DNA from 3 places in the Pseudomonas sp. L5B5 genome. Region 1 is predicted to be linked to each of the others. Evidence: predicted binding sites of a transcription regulator. Region 1 holds the regulator's gene; each other region holds the start of a gene.
What was found. The regulator FliA, encoded in region 1, starts transcription of late flagellar genes. The targets are predictions, from matches to a motif close to CTAAAGTTTNNNNNNNNNNNGCCGNTAA.
Positions count from the first base shown of each region.

Region 1 (10,301 bases):
CCAGGGTATTGACCATGCGCTCCAGGCCCTTGACCGCCAGGTGCTCGGTCTGCACCGGAATCACCAGCTGCTGGCTGGCCGCCAGGGCGTTGACCATCAGCACACCCAGCAGTGGCGGGCTGTCGATCACGGCATAGTCGAAATCCTGCCACAACTGCGCCAGGCTCTTGGCGATCACCAGCCCCAGGCCGCTCTGCCCGGGGGACTGGCGCTCCAGGGTGGCCAGTGCGGTACTCGAGGGCAACAGCGAGATACGCTCGTGGCTGGTGCCCAGCAACAACTGCCCCGGCAGGTCCTCGGGCACGCTGCCCTTGTGCAAGAACAGGTCGTAGCTGCTGTGTTCCAGGCTGTCGGGGTCATAACCGAAATAGCTGGTCATGGACCCATGGGGGTCGAGGTCGACCACGACCACGCGCTTGCCCGCCTCCGCCAGCAAGCCGGCTAAAGCGATGGAACTGGTGGTTTTACCGACACCACCCTTTTGATTGGCAACAGCCCAGACTCTCATTCAGTGTGTTCCTCCCGCCCGGCCACAGCAGGGCGAGACATAGCGCTAAGTTATAAAGCAGGTGACGGAGAATTGACGGCACTCCGCTGTACCGGCGTTTTCACCGCAGTTGGTGCAGTTTGTGTGCCAGCCCGCTTGAGTGCCGCGTCCGGTGTCGCATTGGCAGTGCCGGTACCGGTCAGGCTCCGGCGCACATCCAGGTTGCGCGACACCACCAGCACCACCCGACGGTTGCGCGCCCGGCCTTCGGCAGTGGCATTGTTGGCCACCGGCTGAAATTCACCGTAGCCCACCGACGCCATGCGCGCCGGGTTCACACCCTGCATCGCCAGCATCCGCACAATGCTTGCCGAACGCGCCGAAGACAACTCCCAGTTGGTGGGATATTGCGCAGTCTGGATCGGCAGGTTGTCGGTGAAACCCTCGACGTGGATCGGGTTGTCGAACGGTTTCAGGATCTTTGCCACCTTGTCGATGATGGTGAACGCCATATCACTGGGCATGGCATCGCCGCTGCCGAACAACAGGCTGGAATTGAGCTCGATTTCCACCCACAACTCATTGCCGCGTACGGTCATCTGATCGGAACTGATCAGGTCGCCGAAGGCGGCGCTGATGTCATCGGCGATGCTCTTGAGCGGATCGCTGCCACCCGAGATACCGGCATCGGTCTGCTCGCTGTCCTTGACCAAGGGCTTGGCCGGGGTCACGGTCTTGGGCCGTTCGTCACCGATGGGAATCGGCTTCAGGGCCCGGTCGGAATCGGTGAAGACCCCGACCAGCGCTTCGGAAATGACCTTGTACTTGCCCTCGTTGATCGAGGAGATCGAGTACATGACCACAAAAAACGCGAACAACAGCGTGATGAAGTCGGCGTAGGAAACCAGCCAGCGTTCGTGGTTGACGTGTTCTTCATGCTGACGACGACGAGCCATAATCAGTCCATGAAGCCTTGCAGCTTCAACTCGATGGAACGCGGGTTCTCGCCTTCGGCGATCGACAGGATGCCCTCCAGGAGCATCTCCCGGTACCGCGACTGGCGCAAAGCGATGGATTTTAGCTTGGCCGCAACCGGCAACAGCACCAGGTTGGCACTGGCCACACCGTAGATCGTGGCAACGAAGGCCACGGCGATACCGCTACCCAGCTGGGACGGATCGGCCAGGTTGCCCATGACATGGATCAGGCCCATCACCGCACCGATGATGCCGATGGTCGGCGCGTAGCCGCCCATGCTCTCGAATACCTTGGCAGCTTCGATATCCCGGCTTTCCTGAGTGTAGAAATCCACCTCGAGGATGCTGCGGATGGCTTCCGGCTCGGCGCCGTCCACCAACAGCTGCAAGCCTTTGCGCGAATAGGTGTCCGGCTCGGCATCCGCCACGCCCTCCAGGCCCAGCAGGCCCTCCTTGCGTGCGGTCAGGCTCCAGTTGACGACCCGGTCGATTCCGCCGGCGAGGTCGACTCGCGGCGGAAACAGAATCCACGCCAGGATCTGCATGGCGCGCTTGAAGGCACTCAGCGGCGACTGCAGCAGGGCCGCGCCGATGGTGCCGCCCAGCACGATCAGCGCCGCCGGGCCGTTGGCCAGGGCCGACAGGTGACCACCTTCGAGGTAGTTGCCGCCGATGATGGCAACGAACGCCATGATGATCCCGATAAGGCTGAGGACATCCATTACAGGCACGCCTCGACCAGGTGTCGGCCGATATCGTCCAGGCTGTACACCGCGTCCGCCAGGTTGGCCTTGACGATCGCCATGGGCATGCCATAGATCACGCAGCTGGCTTCATCCTGGGCCCAGACCGCGCTGCCGCCCTGCTTGAGCAGCCGCGCGCCTTCACGGCCGTCGGCGCCCATGCCGGTGAGCACCACCGCCAGAACTTTGTCGTTGTAGGACTTGGCTGCAGAACCGAAGGTGATATCCACGCATGGCTTGTAGTTCAGCCGCTCGTCACCGGGCAGGATCTTCACCGCCCCCCGCCCGTCGATCATCATCTGCTTGCCGCCAGGGGCCAGCAGGGCCAGCCCGGGACGCAGGATGTCGCCGTCCTCGGCCTCCTTCACGCTGATCTTGCACAGCTTGTCCAGGCGCTCGGCGAAGGCCTTGGTGAAAGCCGCCGGCATGTGCTGGATCAGCACGATGGGCGCAGGGAAGTTGGCCGGCAGCTGGGTCAGCACCCGCTGCAGCGCTACCGGGCCGCCAGTGGACGTGCCAATGGCCACCAACTTGTAGGCCTTGCGCTTGGGCGCTGGCGCAGCCGGGCTCGCGGCAGGCGCCGCGGTGCGGCTGGGGACCGGAGCCGGGGCTGGCGCAGCCGGACGACTGCTGCCGAAACTGGATGCGCTCGGCGCCGGTGCGCTGCTCTGCGGTGCCGGAGTGCTGTAGCTGCTGAAGCGCCGGTTGCTGCGCGAAATGCTGTGGACCTTCTCGCACAGCAACTGCTTGACCTTCTCGGGGTTGCGCGAGATGTCTTCGAAATTCTTCGGCAGGAAATCCACTGCCCCGGCATCCAGCGCGTCGAGGGTCACCCGGGCGCCTTCATGGGTCAGGGAAGAGAACATCAGGACCGGCGTCGGGCAGCGCTGCATGATGTGCCGCACTGCAGTGATGCCATCCATCATCGGCATCTCGTAGTCCATGGTGATCACGTCCGGCTTGAGGGCCAGGGCCTGATCGATCGCCTCTTTACCATTGGTCGCGGTACCGACGACCTGGATGCTCGAATCCGCTGAAAGAATTTCCGAGACGCGGCGGCGGAAAAAACCCGAATCGTCCACCACCAGGACTTTGACTGCCATAAACACTCCGTTAGGTGGGGCGAGGCAACCGCCCCTCCCCGCCGAATCAAATACGCCGTGCGGCGTAACGCTTGAGCATGCTCGGGACATCGAGGATCAGCGCGATGCGGCCGTCACCGGTAATGGTGGCGCCGGACATGCCCGGGGTTCCCTGAAGCATTTTGCCCAAGGGCTTGATGACCACTTCTTCCTGGCCCACCAGTTGGTCGACGACGAAGCCGATCCGCTGGGTACCCACCGAAAGGATCACTACGTGGCCCTCGCGCTGCTCTTCATGAGCGGCGGAACTGACCAGCCAGCGCTTGAGGTAGAACAAGGGCAAGGCCTTGTCCCGCACGATCACCACTTCCTGGCCGTCCACCACATTGGTGCGCGACAGGTCGAGGTGGAAGATTTCGTTGACGTTGACCAGCGGGAACGCAAACGCCTGGTTGCCGAGCATGACCATCAGGGTCGGCATGATCGCCAGGGTCAGCGGCACCTTGATCACGATCTTCGAGCCCAGGCCCTTGGTCGAGTAGATGTTGATCGAGCCGTTGAGCTGGGAAATCTTGGTCTTGACCACGTCCATGCCCACGCCACGACCGGAGACATCGGAGATCTCGGTCTTGGTGGAGAAGCCCGGGGCGAAGATCAGGTTGTAGCACTCGGTATCGCTCAGGCGGTCGGCAGCGTCCTTGTCCATCACGCCGCGCTTGACGGCGATGGCTCGCAGGACATTGGGGTCCATGCCCTTGCCGTCGTCGGAAATCGACAGCAGGATGTGGTCGCCTTCCTGCTCGGCCGCCAGCACCACCTTGCCCTGCCGGGACTTGCCCGAGGCCTCGCGCTCTTCCGGCGACTCGATACCGTGGTCCACCGCGTTGCGCACCAAGTGCACCAGCGGGTCGGCCAGGGCTTCCACCAGGTTCTTGTCGAGGTCGGTTTCTTCCCCCACCAGTTCCAGGTTGATCTCTTTCTTGAGCTGCCGGGCCAGGTCGCGAACCAGGCGCGGGAAACGCCCGAAGACCTTCTTGATCGGCTGCATGCGGGTCTTCATTACCGCGGTCTGCAGGTCGGCGGTGACCACGTCGAGGTTCGACACCGCCTTGGACATGGCTTCATCGCCGCTGTTGAGACCCAGGCGCACCAGGCGGTTACGCACCAGCACCAGCTCGCCCACCATGTTCATGATTTCGTCCAGGCGCGCGGTATCCACCCGTACCGTGGTTTCCGCTTCGCTGGCCGGCTTTTCGGCCGGGGCGGCAGCTGGAGCACGGGCCGGGGCAGGCGCGGCAGCCGGCTTGGGTGCCTCGGCCTTGGCTTCTGGCTTGGCCGCAACAGGCTTGGCCACTGCGGCGCTGGCGGGAGCTGGGGCGACAGCAGGAGCCGCCACCGCCGCCGCTGGCTTGGCAGCGCCCGGGGACTCGGAGAACTTGCCCTTGCCGTGCAACTCATCGAGCAGGGACTCGAACTCATGATCGGTGATCAGGTCGCCGCCAGCGGCTAATGCTCCGGCGGCAGCACCAGAGGAGGCAGTGGCGGTGGCCACTGCCGGCTCCAGTGCGTCAACGGCAAAGTTGCCCTTGCCGTGCAACTGGTCCAGCAGGGCTTCGAATTCGTCATCGGTAATTTCATCGCTGCCAGCGGCAGCACCGCTGGCGGCGCTGGCCGCTGCAGGTGCAACGGCGTCAGGCGCGAACTGCCCCTTGCCATGCAACTGGTCCAGCAGGGACTCGAACTCGGCATCGGTGATGTCATCACTGGCCGGTTCGCCCTCACCCGCCACAGCAGCGGCAGGCGCAGCTTCGGCACCGGCCTTGGCAGCGTTCAGCGAGTCGAGCAGCAATTCGAACTCGTTGTCAGTGATATCGCCCGATGCGGCCTCGGCCTCGGGTTGCACCGCAACTTCCACCACCTCTTCCACCACGGGGGCGGGAGCCGGTTCGGCGCCGGCCGGCTCGGCCAGGCGTGCCAGGGCGGACAACAGTTCAGGTGTCGCAGGAGTGATCTCGGTGCGCTCACGGACCTGGCCGAACATGCTGTTCACCGTGTCCAATGCCTCGAGCACCACGTCCATCAGTTCCGAATCGACTCGCCTTTCACCCTTGCGCAGGATGTCGAAGACGTTCTCGGCGATGTGGCAGCACTCCACCAGCTCGTTGAGCTGGAGGAAGCCGGCGCCCCCTTTAACAGTGTGAAAACCGCGAAAAATTGCGTTGAGCAGATCCGCATCATCCGGCCGGCTTTCCAGCTCGACCAGTTGTTCGGACAGTTGCTCTAGAATCTCGCCGGCCTCAACCAGGAAATCCTGAAGGATCTCTTCATCGGCGCCGAAGCTCATTAATGGGTGCTCCTAGAATCCAAGGCTGGAAAGCAAATCGTCAACATCGTCCTGACCGGACATGACGTCTTCCCGTTTATCGGCATGAATCTGCGGACCTTCACCCTTGGCGAGATGTTTTTGCGGATCTTTTTCCGCCAGGATCGATTCGCGGTCATGTTCGATACCGGCAAAACGATCGACCTGGCTGGCCATCAAGACGAGCTTGAGCAGATTGCTTTCGACTTCCGTGACCAACTGGGTCACACGCTTGATCACCTGGCCCGTGAGGTCCTGGTAATCCTGCGCCAGCAGAATGTCGTTGAGGTGACCGGAGATGGTGCGGGTTTCCTGCTCGCTGCGAGTCAGAAAACCGTCGACCCGACGCGCCAGCTCGCGAAACTCCTCGGCTCCGACCTCGCGCCGCATGAAGCGCCCCCAGTCCACGCTCAAGGCCTGGGCTTCAGCGCTCAGGCCGTTGACCAGCGGGGTGCTGCTCTCCACCAGGTCCATGGTGCGGTTGGCCGCAGCCTCCGTCAGCCGGACCACATAGGACAGGCGCTCGGTGGCATCCGTGATCTGCGAAACTTCCTCGGCTTGCGGCATGTGCGGGTCAATCTGGAAATTGACGATCGCGCTATGCAGCTCGCGGGTAAGCTTGCCCACTTCCTGGTACAGGCCGCGGTCACGGGTCTGGTTGAGCTCATGGATCAGTTGCACGGCTTCGCCGAACCTGCCCTTCTCCAGACTCTCGACCAGTTCCAGTGCATGTTTTTTCAGGGTCGACTCAAAGTCGCCCAGTGAAGATTCGTTATGCTCCATAGCTCCCCCGTGGCGCAATGGTTACGCATCTCAACCGATGCGTTCGAAGATCTTCTCGATCTTCTCTTTCAGCGCCTGGGCCGTGAATGGTTTGACGACATAGCCGTTAACACCAGCCTGGGCAGCCTCGATGATCTGCTCGCGCTTGGCTTCGGCAGTCACCATCAGTACCGGCAGGTGCTTGAGCTTTTCATCGGCGCGCACATGGCGCAGCAGATCGATGCCGGTCATGCCTGGCATGTTCCAGTCCGTTACCAGAAAGTCGATGCTCCCGCTGTTGAGTACCGGGATGGCGGTAGTGCCATCGTCGGCCTCGACCGTGTTGGTGAAACCCAGATCACGCAACAGGTTTTTTATGATCCGCCGCATCGTTGAGAAGTCATCAACGATGAGGATTTTCATGTTCTTGTCCAATTCGACCTCCAAGCAGTCTTAAACGCGTCCAGTATCTGGGCGCGCCGTTCAATCAATCCGGCATAACACACAACGACTGCATGGAGCACATACTGCAAGACCGGCAAGGCGCCAGGCCTGACCGGTCTTGGGCGCAGTGTCCCCACACTGCCTATCAGCGCGCTCGCCACTCCCCCAAACGCCCCCGCAAGCGGGCTGCGCACTGGCTGTGTAACTGGCTGACCCGCGATTCGCTGACCCCCAGGACCTCACCGATTTCCTTGAGGTTCAGCTCTTCGTCGTAGTACAGCGCCAACACCAGTCGCTCGCGCTCCGGCAAATTGGCAATCGCATCCGCCAACGCGGCCTGGAAGCGTTCATCCTCCAGGTCCCGTGACGGCTCGAGATGAGCACTGGCGCCATCCTCGTGCAGCCCTTCATGTTCGCCGTCCTGCAACAGGTCGTCGAAACTGAACAGCCGGCTGCCCAGGGTGTCGTTCAAAATCCCGTAATAATCGTCGAGACTCAATTGAAGTTCGGCCGCAACCTCGTGATCTTTAGCGTCACGACCGGTTTTAGCTTCAATTGCGCGAATGGCATCACTGACCATGCGTGTATTACGGTGCACTGAACGCGGTGCCCAGTCGCCTTTGCGAACCTCGTCGAGCATCGCCCCGCGGATACGGATACCCGCATAGGTTTCGAAACTCGCGCCCTTGCTCGCATCGTATTTGGTCGACACTTCGAGCAATCCGATCATCCCGGCCTGAATCAGGTCTTCTACCTGAACGCTGGCCGGCAACCGCGCCAGCAGGTGATAGGCAATACGCTTGACCAGGGGCGCATAGCGCTCGATCAGTTCGTACTGGCTGTCACGCGCCGACTTCTTGTAGAGGTTGTAGCCACTGGCAGTCATAGCACCGGTCCCGCTGTTTGATGCACTAGCCGCTCGACAAAGAACTCCAGGTGCCCGCGTGGGTTCGCAGGCAGTGGCCAGGTATCGACTTTCTGCGCGATGGCCTTGAATGCCAATGCACATTTCGAACGAGGAAAGGCCTCATAGACCGCACGCTGCTTTTGCACGGCCTTGCGCACGCTTTCGTCGTAGGGAACTGCGCCGACGTATTGTAAGGCCACGTCCAGGAAGCGATCCGTGACCTTGGTCAACTTTGCAAACAGGTTGCGCCCTTCCTGGGGGCTCTGGGCCATGTTGGCCAGGACCCGGAAGCGGTTCATGCCGTAGTCGCGGTTGAGCAGCTTGATCAGCGCGTAGGCGTCGGTGATCGAGGTCGGTTCGTCGCAGACCACCAGCAGCACTTCCTGGGCCGCGCGCACGAAACTGACGACCGAATCACCAATGCCCGCAGCCGTGTCGATCACCAGTACATCGAGGTTGTCGCCAATGTCGCTGAAGGCCTGGATCAGGCCGGCATGCTGGGCGGGACTCAGGTGCACCATGCTCTGGGTGCCCGAGGCAGCCGGCACGATGCGAATGCCACCAGGCCCCTGCAGCAGCACATCGCGCAGCTCGCAGCGGCCCTCGATGACATCGGCCAGGGTACGTTTGGGGGTCAGGCCCAGCAGGACATCGACATTGGCCAATCCCAGGTCGGCGTCCAGCAGCAAGACTCGCCGGCCGAGCTCAGCCAGAGCCAGGGACAAGTTCACTGACACATTAGTCTTGCCGACGCCACCTTTGCCGCCGGTCACCGCAATCACCTGTACGGGATGCATGCTGCCCATGTTCTTTCTTTACCTTGTCTTACTTAGACGGGGCCACATAACTGGCTGCGTGTTCACCATTGGAACAATGCCTGGCAGACCATCGATGTAGATACACTGCAATCTATCCATGAGTACCTCAACCGACCCGCTTGGCCGGGTTGTGGTACAGGTCAGCGAACATATCGGCCATGGCCTCTTCGCTGGGTTCTTCCTGCATCTGCACGCTCACGGCGCGACTCACCAGCTGATGCCGGCGAGGCAGGTGCAGGTCGTCAGGAATCCGCGGCCCATCGGTCAGATAGGCAACCGGCAGTTCGTGACCGATGGCAAGGCTCAACACCTCGCCGAGGCTGGCTGTTTCATCCAGTTTAGTCAGGATGCACCCAGCCAGACCACAGCGCTTGTAGCTGTGGTAGGCAGCGGTGAGCACCTGCTTCTGGCTGGTGGTGGCCAGCACCAGGTAATTCTTCGCCCGGATCCCGCGGCCGGCCAGGCTTTCGAGCTGCATGCGCAGCGCCGGGTCACTGGCTTGCAGGCCGGCGGTATCGATCAGCACCACGCGCTTGCGCAGCAGCGGGTCCAGGGCCTGGGCCAGGGACTGGCCGGGATCGACATGGGTCACCGAGACATTGAGGATGCGCCCCAGGGTCTTGAGCTGCTCCTGAGCGCCGATACGGTAGCTGTCCATGCTCACCAGCGCGATGTTCTGAGCGCCGTACTTGAGCACGTAGCGCGCCGCCAGCTTGGCCAGGGTGGTGGTCTTGCCCATGCCGGCAGGACCGACCATGGCAATGACCCCGCCTTCTTCCAGAGGCTCGACTTCCGGCGTCAGGATCATCCGCGCCAGGTGCGCCAGGAGCATGCGCCAAGCCTGGCGCGGCTCCTGGATATCCGTGATCAGTGCCAGCAGGTCGCGAGCCAGCGGGCCGGACAGGCCAATGCGCTGCAAGCGACGCCAGAGGTTGGCCTGTTCGGGCCGGCTGCCTTGCAACTGGCTCCAGGCCAGGGAACCAAGCTGAACTTCCAGCAGCTCGCGCAAGCCATTGAGCTCGGAACGCATGGAGTCCAGGGCGCGGTTGTCGGTCGCAGGCGCAACAGGCGCCGGCGCCGGGCGTGGGCGCTCAGTCAGGGTCGGCTCGATCAGTGGCTCGGCCGCTGTCAGCGGCAGCCCGGCGAACAGCTGGCGATTGCTGATCGAGGTCGTGTCACCCTCGCCCCGCAGGCTCAGCTCGGCCTGGGCGGTGACGATCCGCGACTGGGTCTTGCGCAGCTCGTCCTCGAGTTCCATGTTCGGAACCCGCGGCGACAGAGCCGACAACTTGTAATCCAGCGCCGCCGTCAACTCGACGCCACCGGCGATCCGGCGGTTACCGATGATGGCAGCCTCGGCGCCCAACTCATCACGAACCAGTTTCATGGCCTGACGCATATCGGCGGCGAAAAAACGCTTAACTTGCATAACCCACTACCTCAGCCGTTGGGCCCTACTGTCGCAACGATGGTCACTTGCTTGTTGTCGGGAATTTCCTGGTATGCCAGCACATGCAGACCCGGGACGGCCAGACGACCGAACCGTGACAGCATGGCGCGAACCGGACCCGCTACCAACAGAATCACCGGTTGACCTTGCATCTCTTGACGCTGCGCCGCTTCGATCAGCGAACGCTGCAGCTTCTCTGCCATGCTTGGCTCGAGCAGAACGCCTTCTTCCTGGCCTTGTCCTGCCTTCTGCAAACTGCTGAGCAAAAT
Region 1 covers NZ_CP084742.1:2,350,524-2,360,824, forward strand. The annotation lists gene LGQ10_RS10620 (ParA family protein) at 1-508, opposite strand, end outside; gene motD (flagellar motor protein MotD) at 559-1,443, opposite strand; gene LGQ10_RS10630 (flagellar motor protein) at 1,446-2,186, opposite strand; gene LGQ10_RS10635 (protein-glutamate methylesterase/protein-glutamine glutaminase) at 2,186-3,310, opposite strand; gene LGQ10_RS10640 (chemotaxis protein CheA) at 3,357-5,633, opposite strand; gene LGQ10_RS10645 (protein phosphatase CheZ) at 5,646-6,434, opposite strand; gene LGQ10_RS10650 (chemotaxis response regulator CheY) at 6,465-6,836, opposite strand; gene fliA (RNA polymerase sigma factor FliA) at 7,003-7,743, opposite strand; gene fleN (flagellar synthesis regulator FleN) at 7,740-8,570, opposite strand; gene flhF (flagellar biosynthesis protein FlhF) at 8,689-10,011, opposite strand; gene flhA (flagellar biosynthesis protein FlhA) at 10,023-10,301, opposite strand, start outside.

Region 2 (10,301 bases), 270 kb from region 1:
TTTTGGCCCACAATCCCAATCGACTCGCCGGGACGGATCGAAAAACTTACATCTTTCATTACCCAATGTTCTTCACTGGGTTTTATCGGCAAACCAAACCAGCGACCGATACGCTGAAACTCCGAGGCGTAGACTCTGTAGGCTTTGCCCAAATGACTGACACTTAGCAGGTTCATAGCACATCCACCATTTCTGGCGCTGCACGCCTGAACATAATCAAGCCTAACAACATGAGTACAATCGCAATAACCGCCGGCACCAACAGCCCATCGAGATTCGGCGTTCGCGCATGAACCAACACATCATGATAAGCAGTCACAATCGGGTACATCGGATTGAAACCCAGCAGGCCCTTGAAGTCCTCGGGGATGATATTGTCGGGATAAACAATCGGCGTAAACCAGAACCAGGCTTGCAGGACTATCGGTACGACCTGGCCGGTATCGCGAACAAATACATTCAACACTCCCAACACCAGGCCAATGCCCACTGCCAGCGCCGTAATAACAACAGTCAGCGGCACAATCCAGAGAATCTGCAAGCTGACAGACTGACCAAGCAGCGCAAAAACCACCAGCAACGCAACAAATAGCAACCCGTAATTAAGCAAACACGACCCCACCGCAATTACAGGCAAGGTAATTCGCGGAAAGCGCATTTTCTTCATCAAGTTACCCTGATCGATAAACAGCGTCAGGCACCGTCCGGTGATTTCAGCGAACAAGCTCCACGCCAGAATGCCCGCCATCAGGTAGAGGGCATATGCATACTTATTATCAATGCCCGGCAACTTCGCAGCCAACACGTTGGACAGCACCAAGGCATAAATCGCGACTTGCGCCAGCGGGTTAATAATCATCCAAAGCCCACCCAGACGACTACGGGCGAAACGGGCTACGAATTCATTGCGAATAGACGACCAGACGAAGCCCCGATAATCCCAAAGACTTCTAAACAACCCCAACATCGCTGACTCCTGAAAAAAAGTCAGGCTGGTGCCTGACTTATTGCAACACCTACTGTCACGCTCAATCCCTTCTTGCACAAGGAACCGAAGCGCAAGAAGCGGACCATCGATCAGTTTTGAGACAAGTCTCAGTTAGCGACCCTGCCATAGATATCTTCAAAACGAACAATGTCGTTTTCACCCAAGTAGTCACCGCTTTGTACTTCGATCAACACCAAGTCGATCACACCGGGATTTTCCAAGCGGTGGGTATGCCCTGCAGGAATAAACGTCGACTCGTTGGTATTCAGCAAGAACTCACGGTCATTATTCACCACGCGCGCCATCCCACTGACCACAATCCAGTGCTCGCTGCGATGGTGATGCATCTGCAGCGACAACGAACCTTGAGGCTTGACCACAATGCGCTTGATCTTGAAGCGCGTCCCCTCTTCCAGGGTGGTGTAAGCCCCCCACGGACGCTGCACGGTGGTGTGATCAAGGTGGGAGCAATGGCCGTTTTTCTTCAACTGCGCAGTGATCACCTTGATGTCTTGCGCATGGTCCTTGTGAGCGACCAGCAAAGCATCCGGCGTATCGACAATGATCAGGTTTTCAACCCCGACCAACGCGGCCAGGCGACGCTGGCTGCGCACGTAGTTGTTGGTGGAGGCATGAAGGATGGCTTCGCCTTCGATACGGTTGCCTTGCTCGTCCGCTGGCGAGAGTTCACTCATGGCATTCCAGGAGCCAATGTCACTCCAGCCAATATCGCAAGGTATGGTCGCCACTTTGCTGGAGCGTTCCATCAGTGCGAAATCGATGGAAATGTCCGGGACTTTGGCAAAACTTTCCGGCTCCAGATGCAGACTGCGATGGCTGTTGCCTTGCATCACACCGGAGCCAGCGAGGCACAGATCTATGGCACTGGCGACGTCCGGTGCACAGAGCGCCATTTCTTCAATAAGCGTGCCCGCCCGGAAACAGAACATCCCGGAGTTCCAGTAATACTCACCGGACACCAAGTAGTCTTTCGCGGTATCCAAATCTGGTTTTTCGACGAATCGCTTGACCTTGAAGCCCTTGCCTAATGACACGCCGGTATCTTTTTGAATGTAGCCGTAGCCCGTTTCCGGGTATTCGGGCTTCACACCAAACGTCACCAACCAGCCGTCCCGGGCCAGCTGAGATGCGGACTCGACTGCGGCAGTGAACGCCGCCTGATTGTCGATCAGGTGGTCCGCCGGTAGCACCAGCATAATCGCATCAGGACCGTGAGTTCGGGCCACTTCCTGCGCCGCCAATGCAACGGCGGCAGCGGTGTTGCGGCCGAAAGGCTCGAGGACAAAACCCAGGTTGGTGAAATTCGGAGCCGTGGCGCCGTATTCATCCAGGGTTTTGAAATAGAGATCACGATTTGTGATCGTCAATACTTCAGTTACGTCATTTAACGCCAAGGCACGACTGTATGTTTTTCGAATCAAATTGCCACCATCGGGCAATTCGATAAACGGCTTGGGATGAGCAGTACGTGAAACAGGCCATAGGCGGCTGCCAGAACCGCCACAAATAATGACTGGAACGAGTGTCACGCTGTACTCCTTTATTTATCAGGCCAAAAGCTCACCAACACGAATGACGCCGACTCGCAGGCCCCGACATAGAGCCTTCCTGGCCCTAGACAAACCACACCGAAAAAATGCTGGACATGTATAAAAGTAAGTCACTTTTCTTACAGAAATAAGGGTACATTCTTCACTGGATGTTAATTTTTGTCTAGGAAAAGCCGGGTCTATAGCCGCGCAGCTACCCGCATTCAGATAGGTAAAACTAGCCTGCCATTCACAACGGTTCACTTCTTGTGAATTCAGACACACAGCTTTACAAATCGTGCGATGGTTCTTTATGACTTTTCGCTCGCATTTCGCGCGGACCGGGATATTACGATGCATAAAAGGCTTGCACACTGTCGCCGGACATTTAGAGAAATTTCCTTCAACTATTCCGAAAACCTGCCGACAACCTACCAAAGCCTTGCGGATTGAAAAAACATGCGTAACAACCAGCCTGTCACTCAGCGCGAACGTACCTTCCCGGCTCAACAACGGTTGATTTCCACAACCGATGCCAAGGGCGTCATCACCTACTGCAACGACGCCTTCGTCGAAATCAGTGGGTTCTCCCGCGAAGAACTGGTTCGCGCACCGCACAACCTGGTGCGCCACCCGGATGTGCCACCAGCGGTATTCGCGCACATGTGGACCACGTTGAAACAAGGCTTGCCATGGATGGGCATCGTCAAGAACCGCTGCAAGAGCGGCGACCATTACTGGGTCAACGCCTACGTGACCCCGGTATTCGAAGGCAGCAAGGTGGTGGGTTATGAGTCGGTACGGGTCAAGCCCACTGCCGAACAGGTGCGCCGCGCCGAAGCCCTCTACCAGCGCATCAACCAGGGCAAGTCGGCCATTCCCAAACGCGACAAGTGGCTGCCGGTGCTGCAGGACTGGCTGCCGTTCATCCTCGTCAGCCAACTGAGTTTCATGATCGGTGCGTGGCTCAACTCCCATTGGGGCTTCGTTCTCGCCGCCGGCCTTTCGGTGCCGCTGGGCCTGCTGGGCCTGACCTGGCAGCAGCGGGGCCTCAAGCGTCTGTTGCGCCTGGCCGAGCAGACCACCTCGGACCCGTTGATCGCCCAGATGTACACCGACAGCCGGGGTGCCCAGGCTCGCCTGGAGATGTCGATCCTCAGCCAGGAGGCACGCTTGAAGACCTGCCTTACACGCCTGCAGGACACCGCCGAGCACCTCAACGAACAGGCACGGCAATCCGACACACTGGCCCACAACAGCTCCAGCGGCCTGGAGCGCCAGCGCCTGGAGACCGAACAGGTGGCCACTGCGGTCAACCAGATGGCCGCCACCACCCAGGAAGTGGCCAGCCATGTGCAGCGCACCGCCGACGCCACCCAGGAAGCCAACCGCCTGACCGGCCGCGGGCGCAACATCGCCGGGGAAACCCGTGAAGCCATCCAGCGCCTGTCGGTGGTGGTGGGCGAGACCGGCCAGACCGTGACCCAGTTGGCCAAGGACAGCGACGAAATCGGCGGCGTAGTGGATGTGATCAAGGGCATCGCCGACCAGACCAACCTGCTGGCGCTAAACGCCGCCATCGAGGCAGCCCGCGCCGGCGAGATGGGTCGCGGCTTCGCCGTGGTGGCCGATGAAGTGCGCCAGCTGGCACAGCGCACCAGCGAATCCACCGGGCAGATCCACACCCTGATCGCCAAGTTGCAGCAAACCGCCGCAACCGCCGTGCAGACCATGGACGCTGGTCATCGCCAGGCTGAAGAGGGTGTGGCCCGGGTTCTGGAAGCCGACCAGGCGCTGGTGGGCATCAGCGAAGCGGTGGCCAACATCACCGACATGACCACCCAGATCGCCGCCGCCACCGAAGAGCAGAGCTCGGTGGCCGAGGAAATCAGCCGCAACATCAGCACCATCGCCCAACTGGCGGACCAGACCTCGGAGCAGGCCCAGCACTCGGCCGAACTCAGCGAGGCCCTGACCCTCACCGCCCATACCCAGTACTCGCTGGTAGAGCGGTTCAACCGCTAACCCAGCAAGGGGCATTAAAAAAACCGGAAGCAGGTGCTTCCGGTTTTTTTATGCCTGGCCACACCAGGCGCTCAACCTACCGCCCGCAGGAACCCGGCGACCCTGGCGGCAGCGGACTCCAGGTGTTGCTCGTGACTGACCCCCGAGGCCTTCAGGGGCTTGAGATCGTGATCGGCCGCCACCAGCCATTCCAGCTCGATCACAGGTGCCAGGTCATAGGCCTCTACCGCCGGACGATTGCCCAGGGCATCGCGCTCGCCCTGCACGATCAGCGTTGGCGTGGTCAGCTCGGCCAGGTGCGCCACCCGGGGTTTTTCAGGCTTGCCAGCCGCATAGAAGGGATACCCCAGGCAAACCAGGGCCTCAGCCTGCAGTTCGTCGACCAGCAGACTGGCCATGCGCCCGCCCATGGACTTGCCGCCCACCGCCAGCGCCCCGGTGACATAAGGTCGCACCTGGGCATACACCTCCCGCCAGCACTCCTGGAGCCTGGGCGCCGGATTGGGGGGGCGCTTGCCGCCATCCAGGCGCCGCTGCGCCATATAGGGGAATTCAAAACGCAGGACGTTCACACCATGCCGGGCAAGGCGTGCAGCGATCTCGTTCATGAACCCGCTGTCCATCGGCGCTCCAGCGCCGTGAGCCAGGATCAGCGTCGGTGACCGGCATGGGTCGGCCACCGACGCGACATCCCACAACCAGCCCCGTTCCCGCACGCACTGCGCCCATTGATCCCCGTCAATACTGGCCTTGTGCTCATTGCTCATGCTTGCCTCGCTTTTAGTCTGCCTATAACTCCAGACGAAGTGGGCGCGCCGTGCTGCGCGCAGTCGCTTTCACTTCAGCTGAACCGTGGATGGGGAACCATGAACACTTCTATCAGTACCGCCTACAACTACAAGGTGGTCCGCCAATTCGCCATTATGACGGTGGTGTGGGGCATCGTCGGCATGGGGCTCGGGGTTTTTCTCGCTGCCCAGTTGGTCTGGCCCGAACTCAACTTCGATCTACCGTGGACCAGCTTCGGCCGCCTGCGGCCATTGCACACCAACGCGGTGATTTTCGCCTTCGGTGGCTGCGCACTGTTTGCCACATCGTTCTATTCGGTGCAGCGCACCTGCCAGACCACGCTGTTCGCGCCGAAGATCGCCGCGTTCTGCTTCTGGGGCTGGCAACTGGTGATCCTGCTGGCGGCCATCAGCCTGCCACTGGGCTACACCAGCTCCAAGGAGTACGCCGAGCTGGAATGGCCGATCGATATCCTGATCACCATTGTCTGGGTCGCCTACGCCATCGTGTTCTTCGGCACCCTGGTCAAGCGCAACACCAAGCATATCTATGTGGGTAACTGGTTCTTCGGCGGCTTCATCATCACCGTGGCCATCCTGCATATCGTCAACAACCTGGAACTGCCCGTCAGCCTGACCAAGTCCTACTCGCTGTATGCCGGTGCGACCGATGCCATGGTGCAATGGTGGTACGGCCACAACGCCGTGGGCTTCTTTCTGACCGCGGGCTTCCTGGGGATGATGTACTACTTCGTGCCCAAGCAGGCCGAGCGTCCGGTGTACTCGTATCGCCTGTCCATCGTGCACTTCTGGGCACTGATCACCCTGTACATCTGGGCCGGCCCGCACCACCTGCACTACACCGCGCTGCCGGACTGGGCGCAGTCGCTGGGCATGATCATGTCGCTGATCCTCCTGGCTCCGAGCTGGGGCGGCATGATCAACGGCATGATGACCCTCTCGGGCGCCTGGCATAAGCTGCGCAGCGACCCGATCCTGCGGTTCCTGGTGGTCTCCCTGGCGTTCTACGGCATGTCGACCTTCGAAGGTCCGATGATGGCGATCAAGACCGTCAACGCCCTCTCCCACTACACCGACTGGACCATCGGCCACGTACACGCCGGCGCCCTGGGCTGGGTAGCGATGATCTCCATCGGCTCGCTGTACCACCTGATCCCGAAAGTCTTCGGCCGCGAGCAGATGTACAGCCTCGGCCTGATCAATACCCACTTCTGGCTGGCCACCATCGGCACCGTGCTCTACATCGCCTCGATGTGGGTCAACGGCATCGCCCAGGGCCTGATGTGGCGTGCGGTCAACGAGGACGGCACCCTCACTTACTCCTTCGTCGAAACCCTGGTGGCCAGCCATCCAGGCTTCATCGTGCGACTGGTGGGTGGTGCGATCTTCCTCAGCGGCATGTTCCTGATGGCTTACAACACCTGGCGCACCGTGCGTGCCGCGGCGCCAGCCGAAGTCAACGCCGCTGCGCAGATGGCCTGAGGAGTCCGCCATGAAACACGAAACGATTGAAAAAAACGTCGGCCTGCTCATGCTGCTGATGGTCTTCGCGGTGAGCATCGGCGGCCTGACCCAGATCGTCCCGCTGTTCTTCCAGGACGTCACCAACAAGCCGGTCGAAGGCATGAAGCCCTATACCGCGCTGCAACTGGAAGGTCGCGACATCTACATCCGCGAAGGCTGCGTACAGTGCCACTCGCAAATGATCCGTCCGTTCCGCGCCGAAACCGAACGTTACGGCCACTACTCGGTTGCCGGTGAAAGCGTCTGGGACCATCCGTTCCTGTGGGGCTCCAAGCGGACCGGCCCGGACCTAGCCCGCGTTGGCGGCCGCTACTCCGACGACTGGCACCGTGCGCACCTGTACAACCCGCGCAACGTCGTGCCCGAGTCGAAGATGCCGGCCTACCCATGGCTGGTGACCGCCCCGGTGGACAGCAGCCATACCGAAACCAAGCTCAAGGTCATGCGCACCCTTGGCGTGCCGTACACCGACGAAGACATCGCCGGCGCGACCGCCTCGCTCAAGGGCAAGACTGAAATCGACGCCCTGGTGGCCTACCTGCAAGTGCTTGGCACTTCGATCAAGAGCAAGAGGTGAGCCATGGGTTTTGCACTCGATAGCGGCATGATCCGCGGGCTCGGGACCCTGGTAGTGATGATCGCCTTCGTCGGCTTGTCGATCTGGGTGTTCAACGCCAAACGCAATCCCGAGTTTGCCCAGGCACGCCTGCTGCCCTTCGCCGACGATCCGGCGGCGAGCACTTCATCTGATGACGCTCAACCTCAAGAGCCTGCAACAAGGAGCATTCGGCCATGACCACCTTCTGGAGTACGTGGATCTGCGTACTGACCATCGGCAGCCTGATCGGCCTGACCTGGCTGCTGGTGGGCACCCGCCGGGGCGAAACCAAGGGCAGCGTGGACCAGACCATGGGTCACGCGTTCGATGGCATCGAGGAATACGACAACCCCCTGCCGCAATGGTGGTTCCTGCTGTTCGCCGGCACCCTGGTGTTTTCCGTCGGTTACCTGATCCTCTACCCGGGTCTGGGCAACTGGAAAGGCATCCTGCCGGGCTATGAAGACGGCTGGACCCAAACCAAGGAATGGGAAAAGGAAATGGCCAAGGCGGATGTGAAATTTGGTCCGATCTTCGCCAAATTTGCTGCCATGCCCGTGGAAGAAGTCGCCAAGGACCCGCAAGCCCTGAAAATGGGCGGTCGCCTGTTCGCCTCCAACTGCTCGGTCTGCCACGGCTCCGACGCCAAGGGCGCCTTCGGCTTCCCGAACCTGGCCGACGACAGTTGGCGCTGGGGTGGCGATGCCGACACCATCAAGGCCACCATCATGGGCGGCCGCATGGCTGCCATGCCGGCCTGGGGTGAAGTGCTCAAGGAAGACGGGGTGAAGAACGTAGCCGCCTATGTGCGTCATGAACTGGCCGGCCTGCCGCTGCCAGCCGACAGCGACGCCGACCTGGTAGCCGGGCAGCAAGCCTTCAGCACCACCTGCGTGGCCTGCCACGGCGCTACTGGCAAGGGCACTGCGATCATGGGGGCTCCAGACCTGACCCAACCCGCCGGCTTCATCTACGGCACCAGCCTGGCCCAACTGCAACAGACCATCCGCCATGGTCGCCAGGGCCACATGCCTGCGCAGAGCGAACTGCTCGGCAACGACAAGGTGCAATTGCTGGCTGCCTACGTGTACAGCCTGTCCCACAACAGCAGCAACAAGCCCGAAGCTGCAAGCGACAAGTAAAAGATCAACGGCAAGCTGCGAGTCTTCACTTGCAGCTTGCCGCTTCAAACTTCCCCCCTGCTTCTTTGCGACCAAGTGTCGCACCCCTCTCCCCCGCCCCGTTTGCACCCATTCGAATCAGGTCTAGGCTTACCTCGAAGTGGACTGGTGAAGGCCGGTCACAGCCCCGTGACATGGGCGACGCTCGAAGCTTTCATTCGATGATGGGCCGCAAAGGCTGGTTTATACCGGCTATCGACTCGCCTACCGTTTGTCAGCTGCCCCATGGGCTGGCACACACCTGGTTACAACTGACCTGGCACCTCGATTTTTTTGTCCACTGCGACAGTTTGTCCGAGGGCATTTTTTGTCCCTACTCGGCATAGGGAAAGGCCGCAGAATCAGGCATGGAACGCATTGATGCAGGTCATGGCGCGTTGCAATGACCCCCTGCTTTCTCCATACTTGCGACCGATTTTTATCCCTAATAAAACACCCAAACCGTGGAACCTTAGAAATGAGCACAGCAATCAGTCCGACTGCTTATAACTATAAGGTAGTCCGCCAGTTCGCCATCATGACGGTGGTCTGGGGGATCCTTGGCATGGGGCTCGGTGTCTTCATCGCCTCGCAACTGGTCTGGCCGGAGTTGAACTTCGGTCTGCCATGGACGACGTTCGGACGCCTGCGCCCACTGCACACCAACCTGGTGATCTTCGCCTTCGGTGGATGTGCATTGTTTGCCACCTCTTACTATGTCGTGCAGCGAACCTGCCAGACGCGACTGATTTCCGACAGCCTCGCGGCCTTCACCTTCTGGGGCTGGCAAGCGGTGATCGTCGGTGCCATCGTGACCCTGCCACTGGGTTACACCACCACCAAGGAATACGCCGAACTGGAATGGCCCCTGGCTATCCTGCTGGCGATCGTGTGGGTCACCTACGGCCTGGTGTTCTTCGGCACCATCACCAAGCGCAAGACCAAGCACATCTACGTGGGCAACTGGTTCTACGGTGCCTTCATCGTGGTGACCGCGATGCTGCACATCGTCAACCACGCCTCCCTGCCGGTCACCTTCTTCAAGTCCTACTCGGCCTACGCCGGCGCCACGGACGCGATGATCCAGTGGTGGTACGGCCACAACGCCGTGGGCTTCTTCCTGACCACCGGCTTCCTGGGGATGATGTACTACTTCGTACCCAAGCAGGCCGAGCGTCCGATCTACTCCTATCGCCTGTCCATCGTGCACTTCTGGGCACTGATCACCCTGTACATCTGGGCCGGTCCGCACCACCTGCACTACACCGCACTGCCGGACTGGGCACAGTCCCTGGGCATGGCCATGTCGATCATCCTGCTGGCGCCAAGCTGGGGCGGCATGATCAACGGCATGATGACCCTCTCGGGCGCCTGGCATAAGCTGCGCACCGACCCGATCCTGCGCTTCCTGGTGGTTTCCCTGGCGTTCTACGGCATGTCGACCTTCGAAGGCCCGATGATGGCGATCAAGACCGTCAACTCGCTCTCGCACTACACCGACTGGACCATCGGCCACGTACACGCCGGCGCTCTGGGCTGGGTCGCGATGATCTCCATCGGCGCCCTGTACCACCTGATCCCGAAAGTCTTCGGTCGTCAGCAGATGCACAGCATCGGCCTGATCAACACCCACTTCTGGCTGGCTAC
Region 2 covers NZ_CP084742.1:2,081,022-2,091,322, forward strand. The annotation lists gene LGQ10_RS09330 (ABC transporter ATP-binding protein) at 1-176, opposite strand, end outside; gene LGQ10_RS09335 (ABC transporter permease) at 173-967, opposite strand; gene LGQ10_RS09340 (mannose-1-phosphate guanylyltransferase/mannose-6-phosphate isomerase) at 1,096-2,538, opposite strand; gene LGQ10_RS09345 (methyl-accepting chemotaxis protein) at 2,998-4,563, shown strand; gene LGQ10_RS09350 (alpha/beta family hydrolase) at 4,635-5,330, opposite strand; gene ccoN (cytochrome-c oxidase, cbb3-type subunit I) at 5,430-6,854, shown strand; gene ccoO (cytochrome-c oxidase, cbb3-type subunit II) at 6,865-7,473, shown strand; gene LGQ10_RS09365 (cbb3-type cytochrome oxidase subunit 3) at 7,477-7,692, shown strand; gene ccoP (cytochrome-c oxidase, cbb3-type subunit III) at 7,689-8,636, shown strand; gene ccoN (cytochrome-c oxidase, cbb3-type subunit I) at 9,133-10,301, shown strand, end outside.
Region 2: the regulator FliA is predicted to act here: its motif matches at 2,941-2,968, upstream of LGQ10_RS09345 (methyl-accepting chemotaxis protein).

Region 3 (10,301 bases), 3.2 Mb from region 1:
AGGTGTCGCGGAACCACAAGGTCTCGTTGGTCGTCATGGCGTCCACCACCATCTCGCGCAAACCGCCGCGAGGCTGGGTCTGGATACGCTGGACCAGCTCGCCCAAGGTTTTTATACCTTGCTGCTCCATCAGTTTGTTGAGACGGCTCGAGACCAGATATTGCTTGTTTTCCCCGAGCAAAATACCACAGGCTTTTTCCAGGAAGACCCGGAACTGTTCAAAATCCAAATTACCCGTAGACAATGCTGCCGCCTCTTAAATCTAGGTCCACCAAGGGCCGCTGCCCTCAGCTGTGGTCTGCTGCTTTGATCCGGTCGACTACCCGGGATGCCAGGTCATCAGGACGGAACTTGGCAAGGAAGTCATCGGCACCGACCTTCTTCACCATCGCCTGATTGAACACCCCTGACAACGAAGTATGCAGGATGATATGCAGCTTTTGCATGCGTGGATCATTACGTATCTCGGCCGTGAGGGTGTAACCGTCCATTTCGGGCATCTCGATGTCGGAAATCATCATGAGGAATTCCTCTTCCGGCTTCTTGCCCTCGTCAACCAACTTGCGCAGGTAGTCCAGCGCCTGTCGGCCGTCGTTCAACGCCACCACTTCAACGCCCACGGTCTGCAGGCAGCGAGTGACCTGCTTGCGCGCCACCGACGAATCGTCGACGGTCAGCACCCGCAGGGAAACGGCCTTGTGCTGGGTCTCGACATCCACCACTCCGACCGAAATCGACTCGGAGGTGGGCGCGACTTCCGCCAGCACTTTCTCCACATCGATGATTTCGACCAGCTGGCTGTCCACCCGGGTCACCGCCGTGAGGTAGTGATCGCGCCCGGTCCCCTTGGGTGGCGGATGGATCTCTTCCCAGTTCATGTTGACGATGCGTTCCACCGAGCGCACCAGGAAACCCTGGGTCTTGGTGTTGTACTCAGTGATGATGACGAACGGATTGCTCTGATCCTGCAAACCGCCGGACCCCGTGGCCATTGCCAGATCCAGGATCGGAATGGTCGCCCCTCGAATATTCGCGACACCACACACGACAGGATTGGATTTGGGCATCAGGGTCAGCTTCGGGCATTGCAGCACCTCGCGAACCTTGAATACGTTGATCCCGTAGAGCTGCCCGCCGTCCAGACGGAACAGCAGCAGCTCCAGGCGATTCTGCCCAACCAATTGCGTGCGCTGGTTTACCGAATCCATTACACCAGCCATGCCCAGACTCCCCAAAGCTTTAAGATCCGACGCACGCTCATCGCTAAACGGCACGGCGCTTGCTTTTTAACTGTTATGAACGCCAAAACGACATTTTTTCGACGCCTGACATCACCTGGCCGCAGAGTGCTCTGCGCCCTTGCGATGCTGTGCATTTTAAACCCTGGCGGCCCTGCCGTTGCTGATTCGGTCACCCTGCCTGATCTACTTATCGGCGTCACTCAAGGGTTTCTTGAATTCACGGTAGAAGACTACCTGGCAACCAGTCAAACGGAAGGACGCTATGAAATCGAGGTCAAGCAGCTCGATCCACGAATGCACATGCCTGCCTGCGACAAGGAATTGACAGCCAGCCTGGAAAGTCCGGCCCAGCCCCTGGGGCGAGTGACGGTCAAGGTCCGCTGCGAAGGCACCTCGCCGTGGGGGGTGTTCGTGCCAGCCCAGGTCAAGCTATTCCGCGAAGTAGTCACCAGTACTCGCCCCCTCAAGCGCGCCGCCATCATCGAGCCTGAAGACGTGGCATTGCGTGAGCGGGACATCAGTTCGAACAGCCAGGGCTACCTGACGTCGGTGGACCAGGCCATTGGTCAGAAACTTGTCCGACCAATGGTCGCCGATCAGCTCATCACCCTGGTCCACCTGGAACAGGCGGAGGTGGTGCGCAAGGGCGATCAGGTAGTGATCAGCGCACGCAGCGGCTCATTGAATGTACGAATGCCCGGCGAGGCGCTGTCCAACGGCGGCATGAGCGAACAGATCAGGGTCAAGAACCTGAACTCGCAACGGGTGATCAAGGCTCGGGTCATTGCACCGGGCCAGGTGGAAGTGGCCATGTAGATCACTGGCGCTTGTCCGGCTCGTTCCCTAAACTGTGATCGATAACGGGTCACAGATACCTGCCTCGGCTTGTCGACAATTGAGCCTAAAGTTTTCCAGGGTATGGCCGAGAACATGGCAAGCGTCCAAATACCCAGAGGTTTTACTCATCATGGTCATCGATTTCAGCCGTTTGAACAGTTCCCCCTCACTGACAGGCAGCACGCGTGCCGGCGCCAGCAAGGAAACCAGTGAGGCCGGCAAACCCGCGCCCCAGGTGACCACCGCCGAGACCAGCAAAAGTGGGGAATCGGTACACCTCAGCAATGAGGCCCAACAGTTGCAACGAATCACTGACAAGCTGCGCGACCAGCCTGTTGCCGACAAAGCTCGGGTGGAGGCGCTGAAACAAGCCATCGCCGACGGCAGTTACAAAGTCGACAGCAACCGTGTAGCCAGCAAACTGCTCAACTTCGAAGCCCAGCGCTAGCCACAGGCTTGCGCCAGGCTTTTGGACGCTTAATTCCCAAGGCCAGCCATGCACGACACCAATCTACTGCAACTGATCAACGATGACCTTGTTCCAGCTCAACAACTGCTGGAACTGCTCCAGGCCGAATCCATAGCCCTGCATGGCCGCGACATGCCGCTGCTGGAGGAGATCCTGGCGCAGAAACAGGCGCTGATCGTCTTGCTGGAGCAGCATGGCCGCACACGCACTCAGGTCCTCGACAGCCTCGGCCTGCCGGCCAATCGCGAAGGCCTCGAACAGCTGGCCGGCCATTCCAGCCTGGGCACGCAACTGCTCGAGCAAGGCGACCTGCTGGTCCAGTTGCTGGCTGAATGCCAGGCAACCAACGAACTCAACGGTCGCTCGATCCAGATCCAGCAAGCCACCACTGCCAACCAGTTGAAAATCCTCAACGGTGGCGAACCTCCAGCCCTCTACGACGCCCGCGGCACAACCTCGATGCTTGCGAAGCAACGCCCACTCAGTCAGGCTTAGGCCACAAAAATGAGCGCGTGCTATCAAGCCGCGAAACATGCTGGCAAAATGCTAGCCCCTGCGTGTAGTTGTATTTTGTCTGGAGATTGATGAACCGTGTTCACTGCATCAAGCGCGGAAGATGCTCCGCAGCCACCCAAGGTGCTTACCACCCCGTTGGAGATCTCCTCCAACCTCCGGTTGCTGCAAGAAAGCCACGACCCTCTGATCATCACTTTCCATGAGCGCAGCCAGCGCTTCCAGAGCTACATGGTGGAAGTCGATCGCGACAGCAACATGATCGCGCTCGACGAAATGATCCCCCGTGACGGTGAACGCTTCATGCTGGCCGGCGAGCCGTTTCGCGTCGAAGGTTTCCATGACGGCGTGCGCATCGCCTGGGAAAGCAACGGCCTGCCAACCCTGGACGAATCCAATGGCGGCCGCTGCTACCGCACCCCGCTGCCGGACGAAGTGGTTTACCACCAGCGCCGCAATGCCTTCCGCGCCGCCTTGAAGCTGGCCCAACTGGTGGACATCGAACTCAGCGGCGACAAGCTCAAGTCGCCCCTGACCGGCAAGCTGCTGGATATTTCCGCCACCGGCTGCAAGCTGCGCTTCGACGGCGAAATCTCTGCCCGCCTGCAACTGGGCCAGGTCTACGAGCGCTTCATCGCCGCCCTGCCCTTTGGCAGCATGACCGCTCCCGTAGAGCTGCGTTACCTGCACTATGAAGAGAGGATCGACACCACCTTCGCTGGCGTACGCTTTCACAACATGAGCGGCCTGGTGCAGCGCCAGGTGGAGCGCTTCGTCTACCAATTGCAGCGTGAGGCACGGCGTTTCGACAAAGACGACCTCTGATCCTCAAAGGTCCATGAAAAACGGGCAGTGCCTTGCGGCAACTGCCCGTTTTTTTATTCCGACGCCTAGGGCCTGGCCTCCACAGCCGGCGCATCGTCGCGCTCCACCGCAGCTTCATCCTGCCCGGCCTCGGATTCAGGCTGCACCGGTGGCACGACATCCTCGACCGGGGTGACCTGCATTTGGTCCTGCACGACTTGCTCGTCCACCCGTGGGTCGAGGGCCGCCACCAGCGGCGAACTGGACATGCTGTCCGGCATCGCCACGTGATGCAGCGGAGCATCGTCGACCTGGTGCAGGTTGGTCACGGCCTTCGGCCGGATTCGCCAGACCAGCACCAAGGCAAAGAAGCTGAAGAAGGCGTAGAGCATCTGGCTGCCGAACAGTTTCATCAGCACCCCCGCCGCCAAGGGGCCGATGCTCGCACCCACCCCATAGGTCACCAGCAGCATCGCTGTCAGCGACACCCGTCGATCCCCTTCGACATGGTCATTGGAGAAGGCCACGGCCAATGGGTAGAGGCAGAACTGCACCAGGGAACAGAGGAACCCCAGGATGAACAAGACCTCCAGGGGCACCGTGGGCAAGATGGCCAGAGGCAGGGCCATCACCGCCAGGAACAGGGCGAAGCAGCGAATCAGCAAGGCCCGATCGAAGCGATCGGAAAGCCAGCCCAGGGGCCACTGCACCACCAGGCCGGCAAAGATGCAGCTCCCCATGAACAGCCCCACCTGCTCGGTGCTCAGGCCCTGTTGCGAGGCATAGAGTGGTGCCAGGCCATAGAACGAACCGACTATCAGGCCCGACCCCAGCACCGTACTCAACGACTGAGGCACCCGCTTGATGAAGAAGCGCGGCTCCATGGGGGCCGGACGCAAGGGCGCGGGGTGGATACGCCGGGTCATCGCCACCGGCACCAGGCACAAGGCGAAACACAGCGCTACCAGCATCAGCAGCTCCAGCCCCAGGGCCGGGTGCATGACCAGGATCAACTGCCCCAGGACCAGCCCCAGGTAGGACGCGATCATGTAGCCGCTGAACACCAGCCCGCGCTGCTTGGCCTCGGCCTGTTCGTTGAGCCAGCTCTCGATGACCATGTACTGGCACATCATCCCCAGGCCCACGATCATCCGCAGCACCAGCCAGGCCGGCAGCCAGTTCACCAGCCCATGGCCGAGTACCGCCGCACCGACGATACCGGCACAGGTGGCATAGGCGCGGATATGCCCGACCCTGGCGATCAGCCGATGGCCGAGCTTGCCCCCCAGCACCAGGCCGAAATAGTTGGCAGCCATCAGGGCCCCGATCCACAGGCCGTCGACATGATCAGCCGCCAGGCGCAAGGCCAGGTAGGTACTGAGCAGGCCCGAGCCGATCAACATCATCAGCGAGGCGAAATACAACGCACGAAAGGATTTCCAGATCTGGCGCATCGGCGTTCCGGGCGGCTCCTTGAATGAGGTTGCAGGCCCTCGGGACGAGGGCCTGACCAGCGACGGTTCGGTTATGCCTGGGCCGCTAGTACACGCCGTTCCCAGGGAGTGATTTCATCGAAGAAACTGGTCAACTCCATGGTTTTCGAAGCGATGTAGCCTTCGATGAACTCGCTGCCGAACAGTTCCCTGGCCAGCTGGCTACGCTTGAGGCGCTCCAGCGCCGCATGCAGGGTACAAGGCAGCGACAGGTTGTCCGGCACTTCGAATTCTCCCTGGATGGCCGCCGTTGGCGCCAGCTCGTTCTCGATTCCATGCAAACCTGCTGCCAGGCTGGCGGCAATGGCCAGGTAAGGATTGGCATCCGCCCCCGGCAGGCGATTCTCCACTCGTCGTGCCACGGGCGAACTGGCGGGAATTCGCAGCCCTGCGGCGCGATTGTCGTGGGACCAGCAGGCATTGTTCGGCGACGCATAGGGGTGGCACAGGCGCTGGTAGGAGTTCACGTTGGGCGCAAACAACGCCGTGAAATCCGCCATGCCGGCTTGCAGGCCACCGATGAAATGGTGGAACTGGGCGGTGGGCTGCCCGGACTCGTCACTGAAAACGTTACGGCCGCTACCAATCTCCACCAAACTCTGGTGGATGTGCATGGAACTGCCCGGGGTATGGGCCAGCGGCTTGGCCATGCAGACCACGATCAGGCCATGCTTGAGCGCCACTTCCTTGAGCAGGTGCTTGAACAGGAAAGTCTGGTCCGCCAGCAGCAGCGGATCGCCGTGCAACAGGTTGATCTCGAACTGGCTGACGCCCATCTCATGCATGAAGGTATCGCGGGGCAAGCCCAGGGCCGCCATGCATTCGTAGACTTCCTTGAAGAAGGGTCGCAGGCCGTTGTTGGAGCTGATGCTGAAGGCCGAGTAGCCCTCTTCCCGTCGACCGTCCTTGCCGACCGGTGGCCGGAAGGGCTGCCCCGGATCCTCGTTGGGCGCGAACACGAAGAACTCCAGCTCGGTGGCCACCACCGGCGCCAGGCCCAGGGCCGCATAGCGTGCGATCACGTGCTTGAGCTGGCCCCGGGTCGACAAACGCGAAGACTCGCCGCTGAGCTCGTCCGCGTCGCAGATGGCCAGCGCACGTGGCGTCTCGCTCCAGGGCAGGCGATGAATCTGCCGCGGGTCGGCAGTGAGGGCCAGGTCGCCATCATCGCTGCCGTAGAAACGCGCTGGCGGATATCCGCCCATGATGCATTGCAGCAGCACGCCGCGCGCCATCTGCAGGCGCCGCCCCTCGAGGAAACCCTCGGCAGTCATTACCTTGCCGCGCGGTACGCCATTCAAATCCGCAGTAACACATTCGATTTCATCAATGCCCGTCAATCGCTCGGCGAGTGAACTGTGGCCATCGGTTGTCATGACTCAATCCTTGTTGTTATACGAGCCGCGAACGGCGACCCGTACAAAATACGCACCACCCGTTCGGGATTTCAAGCACGGCAGCACAAATTCCCGGACATGCCTGTCACCGCCAGTACCTGTTTATCCGCGACCCTCCATCGCCCCCCTGCATGTACTCGCCAGGCCGATGCAGTAGGCTCGGCCGGTGACCTGAAACCGGCCACTGGAGGCGCCATGCTGGGAAATCTTGCCGACATCGACCTGCGGATGCTGCGGGTGTTCTGTGCCATCGTCGACGCGGGCGGTTTCACCGCCGCCCAGGCGCGGCTCAATACCAGCCTGTCGCGACTGAGCGTGGTGGTGCGCGATCTCGAGGAGCGCCTGGGCTACTCACTCTGCCGGCGTGGCAGCAGCGGCTTTCAACTCACCGACCAGGGTCACGAACTGTTCGAGGCGGCGCAAGGACTGTTCGCTGACATCGAGCGCTTTCGCCAGCATGCCAACCGACTGGGCCCGACCAGCCGCGAACACCTGCAGATCGGCAGCGTCGACAGCCTGGTGAGCCTGCCCTGCGCGCCCCTGTCCCTGGCACTGATGCATTTGCGTCAGCGCCTGCCCCAGGTACGACCGAACCTGCACCTGATGCGCCCGGATGAACTGGAACAGGCCGTGCTCGACGACCGCCTGCAACTGGCTATCGGCGCCTTCCACCATCAACTGTCAGGATTGAACTATCAGCACTTGTTCGACGAGGAGCAGAACCTGTATTGCGCCAACGGGCACCCGCTGTTTGCCCTGCGCGACGAGGAGCTTAGCCTGGAACGCCTCTGCGCCGCCGATTACGTCGGTCGCGGCTACATGGCCGAGCACCAGCGCCCCCACGACCTGCACTTCAACCAGGCCGTCAGCGCCTACAGCATGGAAGCCATCGCAACGCTGATCTTTTCCACCACCTACCTGGGCTACCTGCCCAGCCACTATGCTGCAGGCTGGGTCGCCAGGGGCCAGTTGCGCGCCCTGCTACCGGAGCGCCTGGCCTATCGCTCGAGCTTTCACTGCATCACTCGCCAGGGCCAGGAGCCGCGACCGGCCCTGGCGGCGCTCCTGCAATGCCTGGACCTGGCAGGGCAGCAACTGGGCAACCGGGCCTGATCACCGCTCAAGGCAGGTAGAGCTTGAACAGGCCACCGCCCAGTGGCCCGCCATTGCCGATACGGGTATGCCCGCACACACCATTGCGCTGATGCAGCTCGGCGATACGCCCGGCGAAGTACAACCCCAGGCCAGTGCTGCCGCTGCTCTGGTTGATGCCCTGCAGGTAGTCGGCCTGGCGCTCGATCATCGCCAGGGGATAGCCCTCACCGTCGTCGTTGATCGACAGCACCACCTGCCCCTCCTCGTCGCTGACGCTGATCAGCAGGGCATGGCGGGCATGACGGACTGCATTGTTGATGCAGTTGGCCAGCACCGAGGCGATCAGCTCGCGATCGAAGAAACCCAGGGGACTCAACGGGTCGACCTCGAAGGTGGCAGAGATCCCACGGCTCTTGAACACCTCCTGATGGCTCACCAGCTGCGCTTCGATGAAGTCGTCCAGCTCGTGGTAGGCCGGCTGCAGCGGCAGCTGATTGACCCCCAGCTTGTAGAGCCCCAGCAGCTGCACCAGCATGCCATTGAGATGGGCGAACTCGTAGTCGATCACGCCCTGCTCGGCAGGCACCTGCCCCGCGGGCAGGCGAGCCAGCCATTGGGCGTGGGCCTGCATCAGCATGGCCAGGGAGTTCTTCATGTCATGTACGGTGGAGGCGATCACCGTGGAAAAGTCGAGCGCCTGTTGCTTTTCGATCATTCGCCAAACGCCTTGCTTCGCAGCTTCTGGTAGCGCGGATAACGCGCATCGGTATCGGGCATCATGCCGACCATCTTCAGGCACGCCCGGCATTCCTCCAGGAGTACCGCATCCGGGTTCGCATCGGCGCCATGCAGCAACGACTGCGCCATGTTCAGGGCGACACTGATGTTCTTGGGTTGCAGGGCCAGGGCCTTGCGGAACAGCTCCCGGGCCTCGGCCAGGTTGCCGGCCTTGTAGCTGCGCACTCCCTGGCGGTTGACGTCGGCCGCCGCATTGGAAGAACTGAGGATAGTCGGGTCATCGGTCAACTTGGCAATGTTCTGCATCACCTTCGGATCATCGCCGTAGATTTCCGCGCAGTTCTTGAGCATCGAGGCACCGGCACTGGCCTGCCCCAGCATCTGCAGTTGCTTGGCCACCAGCAGCGCTGCCTCGGGGCTCATGAATTGCTCCATGCCTTCGAGCCGCTGCAAGGCCTGCTCGGTGAGCTTGTCGGCAGTCTCCGCATCGTTGAGTAGCAGGCTGGTGGCCTTCATCAGCCGTGCGCGAATCTGCAGGCCGGGATCCGCCGGGTTTTCCTTGGCCACGGCACTCAGTGTCTGGTTGATCTCCAGGCGGGTGCGCGTATCCAGCCCGCGCTCACTGCCCTTGCTGATCAGTGCATGGGCCAGGCCCAGGTTGCTTTCCGGGTCCTTGAAACGCGATTGCGCGCCCTGGCTGACGGCCTGGCGATAAGCCCTGGAGGCGCTCTCGAAGTCTTCGTTGGTCATCGCCAGCTTGCCCAGCAGCGCCTGGCGCCGAGGGGCCAGTGGCGACAGGCGCACCGCCTCCTCGAGCACGCTCTGGGCACGCTTGGTGTCACCCTCGGCCACCAGTACATCGGCCAGGCCGTCGTAGAGCCCCGGCATCATCGGGAATGCCTTCAAGGCCTTCTCGTATACCGCCTTGGCCTCGGTGGCCTGGCCGCGCTTGAACAACAGCCGCCCCAGCCCGACATAGGCCCAGGGCAGGGGCCGGTCCGCCAGGATGCTGTTGTACAGGCGCTCCAGGGGCTCGTTCTGGTTCATGTCGCGCAGGGCATCGGCCCGGTAACGCAAGCACAGCGGTGCATAACGCGGGTCCTGCTTGCACAGGGTGACGCAGGCGTTGAGCACTTCCACCGGCTTGCCCCGGTCCAGGGCCTGGAGGATCGGCTTGAGCAGGGTCTTGCGTTGCTGCAGGCGCTCCAGGCGCTGGGCCAGGCCGGAGCGATTGAAGGGTTTGGTCAGATAGGCATCGGGCTCGTGTTCCAGGGCACTGAGCACCATGGCCTGGCTGCTCTCGGCGGTGACCATGAGGAATACGCTTTCATGGCTGATGAGCTTTTCCAGCATCAGGTCTTCGAGCACTTGCTGGCCGTTTTTCTTGCCATCGCCCAAGTGGTAGTCCTGCAGGATGAAGTCGTAACGCTTCTGCGCACACATGCGCAGCGCCTGCTCACCCGAGTCGGCGGTATCCACATCCTTGACGCCCAGCTCACGCAGCATCGAACGCACCGAACTGCGGTAGTCCGAGAAATCATCGACGATCAAAAAGCTCTTTTGGTGGTACGCCAGCATCGAAGATTCCAGGCCAGTAAGAAGATCAATCCAGAAACGCCAGGGCCCGCCCGGCTTCGCAGCCCCCTGAGCGGGCAGATAATAGCTGCTGGCCGAGGGCTATCAAGCACTTTGCAGCCGACCTGTGATCCAGGTC
Region 3 covers NZ_CP084742.1:5,949,968-5,960,268, reverse strand. The annotation lists gene cheR (protein-glutamate O-methyltransferase CheR) at 1-244, opposite strand, end outside; gene LGQ10_RS27485 (chemotaxis protein CheV) at 288-1,220, opposite strand; gene flgA (flagellar basal body P-ring formation chaperone FlgA) at 1,296-2,057, shown strand; gene flgM (flagellar biosynthesis anti-sigma factor FlgM) at 2,209-2,526, shown strand; gene LGQ10_RS27470 (flagella synthesis protein FlgN) at 2,575-3,042, shown strand; gene LGQ10_RS27465 (flagellar brake protein) at 3,139-3,885, shown strand; gene LGQ10_RS27460 (MFS transporter) at 3,951-5,318, opposite strand; gene LGQ10_RS27455 (glutamine synthetase family protein) at 5,390-6,631, opposite strand; gene LGQ10_RS27450 (LysR family transcriptional regulator) at 6,950-7,867, shown strand; gene LGQ10_RS27445 (sensor histidine kinase) at 7,875-8,564, opposite strand; gene LGQ10_RS27440 (tetratricopeptide repeat-containing response regulator) at 8,561-10,165, opposite strand.
Region 3: the regulator FliA is predicted to act here: its motif matches at 2,143-2,170, upstream of flgM (flagellar biosynthesis anti-sigma factor FlgM).